2 linked regions of the Rhodopseudomonas boonkerdii genome follow. The protein of the gene in region 1 interacts with the protein of each later gene in a pairwise test. Links are inferred from orthologs where the notes say so. Each region holds a gene or a part of one and is shown in the gene's direction. Other genes may lie near its edges.

The links.
Region 2: the proteins of E0H22_RS15120 (region 1) and E0H22_RS18740 interact in binary tests that used the Escherichia coli proteins (3 or more experiments, as listed by UniProt). The link is inferred for Rhodopseudomonas boonkerdii from one-to-one orthologs.

The regions. Positions count from the first base shown.
Region 1 is NZ_CP036537.1:3,307,187-3,310,347, reverse strand. What follows is about bases 130-2,970. They hold E0H22_RS15120 (HesB/IscA family protein), read left to right. Parts: upstream 130-1,272; coding sequence 1,273-1,668; downstream 1,669-2,970. Other genes in these bases: E0H22_RS15110 (GGDEF domain-containing protein), read right to left, coding at 2,386-2,970; E0H22_RS15115 (TfoX/Sxy family protein), read left to right, coding at 1,786-2,235; E0H22_RS15125 (VOC family protein), read left to right, coding at 741-1,154; E0H22_RS15130 (SUF system Fe-S cluster assembly protein), read left to right, coding at 361-732; E0H22_RS15135 (cysteine desulfurase), read left to right, coding at 130-364. Outside these bases: more of E0H22_RS15135, read left to right, coding at 1-129; more of E0H22_RS15110, read right to left, coding at 2,971-3,161. UniProt on the Escherichia coli protein: Is able to transfer iron-sulfur clusters to apo-ferredoxin. Multiple cycles of [2Fe2S] cluster formation and transfer are observed, suggesting that IscA acts catalytically.
Region 2 is NZ_CP036537.1:4,055,350-4,058,600, reverse strand. The notes cover bases 203-3,133. They hold E0H22_RS18740 (2Fe-2S iron-sulfur cluster-binding protein), read left to right. Parts: upstream 203-1,473; coding sequence 1,474-1,794; downstream 1,795-3,133. Other genes in these bases: E0H22_RS18730 (DUF2147 domain-containing protein), read left to right, coding at 2,626-3,133; E0H22_RS18735 (acyl-CoA thioesterase), read right to left, coding at 1,809-2,261; E0H22_RS18745 (Hpt domain-containing protein), read left to right, coding at 1,000-1,347; E0H22_RS18750 (apolipoprotein A1/A4/E family protein), read right to left, coding at 203-559. Also shown: more of E0H22_RS18750, read right to left, coding at 1-202; more of E0H22_RS18730, read left to right, coding at 3,134-3,251. UniProt on the Escherichia coli protein: Ferredoxin are iron-sulfur proteins that transfer electrons in a wide variety of metabolic reactions. Although the function of this ferredoxin is unknown it is probable that it has a role as a cellular electron transfer protein.

The DNA.
Region 1 (3,161 bases):
CGGCGCGGCCATCGATTATGTGAACTCGATCGGCCGCGAACGTATCGCCGCGCATGAGCATGACCTTCTGACCTATGCGGAAGGCAAGCTGCGCGAAATCAATTCGCTGCGCATCTTCGGCTCGGCGAAGGACAAGGGGCCGGTCATTTCGTTCGAGCTCAAGGGCGCCCATGCCCATGACGTGGCGACGGTGATCGACCGCCAGGGCATTGCGGTGCGTGCCGGCACCCATTGCGTGATGCCGCTTCTGGAACGATTCAATGTCACGGCCACCTGTCGCGCATCGTTCGGACTGTATAATACCCGCGAAGAAATCGATCATCTCGCGCAGGCGTTGATCAAGGCACGGGAGCTTTTCGCATGAGTGACACCGCAGAGGCGAAGACGCCGGACATGCAGACCGTCTCCGCGCTGGATCCGGCTGAAACCGAGCGCATGGGCACGGAGATCGTCGCCGCACTGAAGACTGTGTTCGATCCGGAAATCCCGGCCGACATCTATGAACTCGGCCTGATCTACAAGGTCGATATCAAGGACGATCGCGGCATCGACATCGACATGACGCTGACGACGCCGAACTGCCCGGCGGCGGAGGAGCTGCCGACCATGGTCGAGAATGCCGTGGCCAGCGTGCCGGGCGCCGGCATCGTCAAGGTCAATATCGTCTGGGAGCCGACCTGGACGCCGGACCGGATGAGCGACGAGGCCCGCCTCGTGCTCAATATGTGGTGAAGGCTGTCGTGCCGAAGCTGAACGGGGTTATCGAGACAGCACTCTATGTCGATGACCTCGATCGCGCACGGGGATTCTACCAGGGCGTGCTGGGACTTGTGCCGCTCACCAGTGATACGCGATTTGTTGCTTATGATATCGGTGGCCGCAATGTGTTGCTGCTGTTTCATCGGGGCTCCACGCTGGAGACGGTTCGTCTGCCGGGCGGCACCATTCCGCCACACGACGGCAACGGCCCGGTTCATGTGGGCTTTGCCATCGCGGCTGATGACTTGCCGGCTTGGGAGGAGCGGCTCAGCGCGCATGACATCGCGATCGAGGGCAGGACCGATTGGCCCCGCGGCGGACGTAGCATCTACTTTCGCGATCCCGACCAGCATCTGCTGGAGTTGCTGACACCGGGTGTGTGGACGGTCTACTAACCGGGGAATGGTCGAATGATGGAAGCGGAATTCCCGTGTGAGGCCTTCACAGCAGGAATTTCGTGATTAATTTAGACGCATGATGATCGCCGGTGCACGGCGAGAGGAGATGGGTTTCATGAATATCCCCGTGCAGGAGGTCTCCAAGCCCAAGCCGCGTCCGCGGCCGCAGGTGATGCGCCTGACGGACGCCGCGGCGGCGCGTGTGCTGGAGCTGACCAGGCGCGCGGATTCCGAGATCATCGGCTTGCGGGTCGGCATCAAGAACGGCGGCTGCGCCGGCCAGTCCTACACCGTCGAATATGCCCATGACGTGAAGCCGACCGACGAGGTCGTCGAGGACAAGGGCGTCAAGATCCTGGTCGATCCCAAGGCCGTGCTGTTCCTGCTCGGCACCGAGATGGACTACAAGACCGACAAGATGCAGGCGCAGTTCGTGTTCAACAACCCGAACCAGATCAGCGCATGCGGCTGCGGCGAGTCCGTGCAATTGCAGCCGGCGAAGGTGGATTGAACACGTAGGGCGGATTAGCGAAGCGTAATCCGCCGTTCTTCGCCACATGTTCTCGGCCGGCGGATTACGCCTTCGGCTAATCCGCCCTACGGCGGCGTTCCATGTTACACTCCCCCCATGGACCGCGACTTCCTCTCCGAACTGTTCGCCGGCTTCGGGCCGGTGACCATTCGCCGGATGTTTTCCGGCTTCGGCGTTTCCGCTGACGGCATCAATTTCGCACTGGTGCTGCGCGGGGCGATCTATCTGCGCGCCGACGAGAACTCGATTCCGCGTTTCGAGAGCGAGGGCTCGCAGTGCTTTCAGTATGAGATGAAGGGCAAGCTGCGGATGATCGCGTCCTATTGGCGCTTGCCAGAGCGGCTCTATGACGATCCCGACGAAGTGACGGGGTGGGCGCGCACGGCGCATGCCGCGGCGATACGGGCGGCGCTGGCGAAGACCAGCAAGAAGAAAGCAGCAAAGAAGAAAGGCGCCAAGAAGACTTCCAAGCGAAAACCTGCAGCGGGACAGAAGGTCGCGAAGCCTCCGGCTAAAGCCAAGAAGAAAACGAAGAAAGCCAAGTAACTCCGTCCGCATCCTGAGGAGCCGCGCAGCGGCGTCTCGAAGGATGGCGGTATGCTCGCAGCCAGGCCAGCTCGTGGTTCGAGACGCGGCCTGCGGCCGCTCCCCACCATGAGGGGGCGCACGTTCCTCACCATGAGGGACGGATTGAGGCTACGCCACCTGGAACGTGATCTCGTTCTGATATTCCGGATCGACTTCGCAGATCACGCGGTTGCGGCCGTTGCGCTTGGCTGCGTAAAGGCAGGCGTCGGCGCGGCCGATGAGCGAATCCATGTCGTCGCTGCTCGCCAGCATGGAGACGCCGATGGAGATGGTGACGCGGCCGAGAATCTCGCCGGTCGATTTCTTCTTCAGCTCCTTCGACATCACGGCGCGGCGGATGTGATCGGCCACTGTCAATGCCTGGCGTAGCGGCGTGTTCGGCAGCACCACGGCGAATTCCTCGCCGCCGTAGCGGGCGGTGATGTCCTGACCCTTGATGGTCTGCTTCAGCGACATGCCGACAAGACGCAGAACCTGGTCGCCGGTGAGATGACCGTAATTGTCGTTGAACGACTTGAAGTGATCGATGTCGAGCATCAGCAGCGACAGCGGCTCGCCGCGTTCTTGCGCGATCTCGATCGCGGCCATCAGTGCGCGGTCGAAATATTTGCGATTGCCGAGCGCGGTGAGGGGATCGGTCAGGCTTTCGGCACGGATGGCTTCGAGACTCTGCTGCAACACGCTGACTTCGCCGCGCGAGAACAGCAGGCGCTCTTCGAGCGCCTTGTTGGTGTCGTGCGCCTCGCGTGTGGATTTCACCAGGCTTTCGATCACAGCCTTGATGGCGCCGGGATCGCGGGCGACCGCGAGCTGCTTGCCGACCCCGGCCAGACTCGTATTGAAATCGACGGTCATATTGAGCGCATCGTTGATCAGCGTCATCA
Region 2 (3,251 bases), 750 kb from region 1 along the record:
TGGAGCTGCCTTCCGGCTCCGAGAAGCGGATCGCAACCTGCGCCATCGACTGGGCGATCATGCGCATTTCCTGACCGCGCCATGCGAGCGCCGCGAGGAAATAGAACAGGAGGATCGGGGCGACCAGCGCTGCGGCGAGGCCGACGAGCGCCAGTGTGCCGCCGGAACCCTGACCAGCCATGGTCTGCAGCGACGGCAGGAAGGCGTATGCAAGGAACGCGGCGGCGATCACCCAGACACCGGCAAACAGCGTCGCGAGCGTGTAGACGTTGCGGGCAGGGCGGTTCTTCTGCAGCGCCTGCAGGATCTGGCCGATGGTCTCGCGATCGTCATTGGCGGCGCGCCGGCCGAAGCGGGGTTCCTCAACAGATTCGAAGGCCGGCCGTTCGCCGGTGACGCGGGAATCGAAGCGCGGTTCGTCGAGGTCGGCGGGGCCGGTGGCGGCTGCATTATCGGCGCGCAGATTGGGGTCGCGCGACCCGTCGACGTTCAGGGCCTCCTGAATAGCGGAGAGAGCGACTTCGGTCGGATCCTTGGCCTTCTTTGAATTGTTTGCCATGCTCGTTCCACGCGCCCCCTGTTACGCAACACTACGGAAGTTTCCGCACAAGTCGTGTTCGCTGCCCCCGTCACGGCCCGTTTGCCATGACGCGGAATACACCCCGTCCCACGATCGCGGACTGCCGGTCGCTCGGCTTGTCCACTACTTCCCGCAAACATCCTATTGGCTTGGTCGCGCGAATGAAATGCTTCCGGTTAAGACATTCTTAATGATAGTTAACGGCTTCTCCCGGTAACTATCTGTTAAGCCACGAATATCGCGATTGGCCGTGGAATCGTGGCGAGTTTTCGTCAAAATGCGGGCGGAATGCCGGATCGTGCACAGAACGTTCCGTTAACCAATTCCGTGTTTGGCTCCTGAAAATTGTCGCCAAAACCTCCGGCGGCGGAAATTCCGGGCCAATATCAATGTCGCTTCATCTCGAACGGGTTCAATGGATGCCGTCACCGCCGCTGGTCCCCGATGACGGGCCTTTTGATTTCGACCACCTCAAGCGCATGACCATGGGCGATGCCTCGCTGGAGCGCGAGGTGCTGGCCATGTTTGCGGCCCAGGCGAGCGAGCTGATCGAGAAGATCGTGAAAATGCCGGACAATATCGGCGAGCTGACCCACAAGCTGCGCGGTTCGGCCGAAGCCATTGGTGCCTTCCGGATCACCGATGCGGCCGAATGGCTGGAAAACATGCTGCGGGACAAGACGGATAGCGCCGAGGCGTTGATGACGCTCACGGATGCGGTGCTCGAGGCCCGCGCCGAAATCGACGGCATTCTCAAGCGGTCCTGATCGCTTCTGGGCCGGAGGCCCCGTTACCCCACATTTGCAGATGACGGTTTTGCTGCGGAGCGCTGGCGCTGTCGGGGGCGACCCGTTATAGGACAGCCGTATCTTCTTTCCGGCAGTGCGAGCATCATGGCCAAAATCAACTTTGTCGATCATTCCGGCGAAACCCGCACCATCGATGCGGACACCGGCTCTACCGTGATGGAAGCCGCGATCCGTAACTCGATTCCCGGCATCGAAGCCGAATGCGGCGGCGCCTGCGCCTGCGCCACCTGCCATGTCTATGTGGACGAAGCCTGGACGGAAAAGGTCGGAGCGCCGACCCCGATGGAAGAGGACATGCTGGACTTCGGTTATGACATCAAGCCGAACTCGCGTCTCTCATGCCAGATCAAGATCACCGATGCCCTCGACGGCCTTGTGGTGATCACGCCGGAACGCCAGGCGTAACCGGAGCGCCGCGCTCAAGCGGCGCTGCTATTCCGCATCATCCACGGCTGCATCTTCCCGATCACGTCCGGCGGGATCGCCGTCGGTTGCCGGCTGGCGAGTCCGACCATCACGGTTGTGGCGCTGGCCGACGCGATGCACTTACCGCCGCAGAATACCACCTGTGAGAATGTCAGCGAGGTACGGCCGATTTTTTCGATGCCGGTACCGAGTTCGATGACATTCGGCCAGTGCAGTTCGGCACGAAAATGAATATCGAGCCGCGCCAGCACCCAGCTCAATCCGTCCGGCGTCATTCCGTAAGATGGGTCCTTGGTGAGCATCACCCGGCTGGTCTCGAAATAGCTGGAATAGATCGCGTTGTTGACGTGATTGTTCGGATCGAGATCCATGAAGCGCACATTGTCCGTGAGGCGAAACGGATAGTCTTCAAGGATCGGCGCAGGCGCGCGGGTCGGGGCATTCACGTCAAAAATCTCCAGGTGCTTGCGGCGGTTACAGCGTAGTTGATCGCGACAGGCAAGAGCGCGGCTTGGGATAGAAGCCTGCTGTTAACCAACCTCCGCTACGGTTCCTTAACGACGACGGAGCGGGTTCCTGCCTCACGGGTGCCGCAGCCGCCTCAAGATTGCCGCAAGCGCTGGAGGTCTTCCAGTGACCTCCGGCCCCCTTTTCTTGTGGCAGCATTGCGGCACCGGCAATGAACGGAAATGCGAGGCGCGATCGGCAATCTTGCAAAAGCCATCAACCAGGGTCACTCTTTCGTCGCGCAAGATTGATAGTCCGTCCAACTGCTTGGTTGCCGGACGACGAACTGCGAAGGGGATATTGATGATCCAGTTTCGATCCCGCCAGCTTGCCGTCATGGCAACTGCTGCCACGTTGCTCGCAACGCCCGGTTTTGCCGCCGAGCAGGTTGCAGCAGGAGGTCCCACGGCAGCCGGTCTCTGGCAGAAAATCGAGGATGGCAAACCCGTCGTCTGGGTGTTGATGGTCGATCATGGCGGCGTCTATGAGGGCGCCATCGCCAAGACGTTTCCGAGCGCCGATGACAAGCCCGGCGACGAGATTTGCAGCAAATGCGTCGATGACCGCAAGAACCAGCCGGTGCTGGGCATTTCTTTCATTCGCAACATGCAGCAGCAGGGCCTGAAATACGAGAACGGCAACATTCTCGATCCGCGCGACGGCAAGGTCTACAAGGCCAAGATGAGCGTCAGCCCGGATGGTCGCACGCTCACGGTGCGCGGCTATTGGGGCATTGCGCTGCTCGGGAAGGACGAGACCTGGTATCGTCTGCCCGATGCGCAGATGGCGTCGCTCGATCCGAGCGTGACGGCGAAGTATTTCCCGAACCAGACGGTGGCGGCGAAGCAGACGCCGACGGTGGGAAGCGTCACGGCGAAGCCGCAGCCGATGCGGAAGGCCAGCGCGGCGCAAGTGCAGCAGCCGCAGCG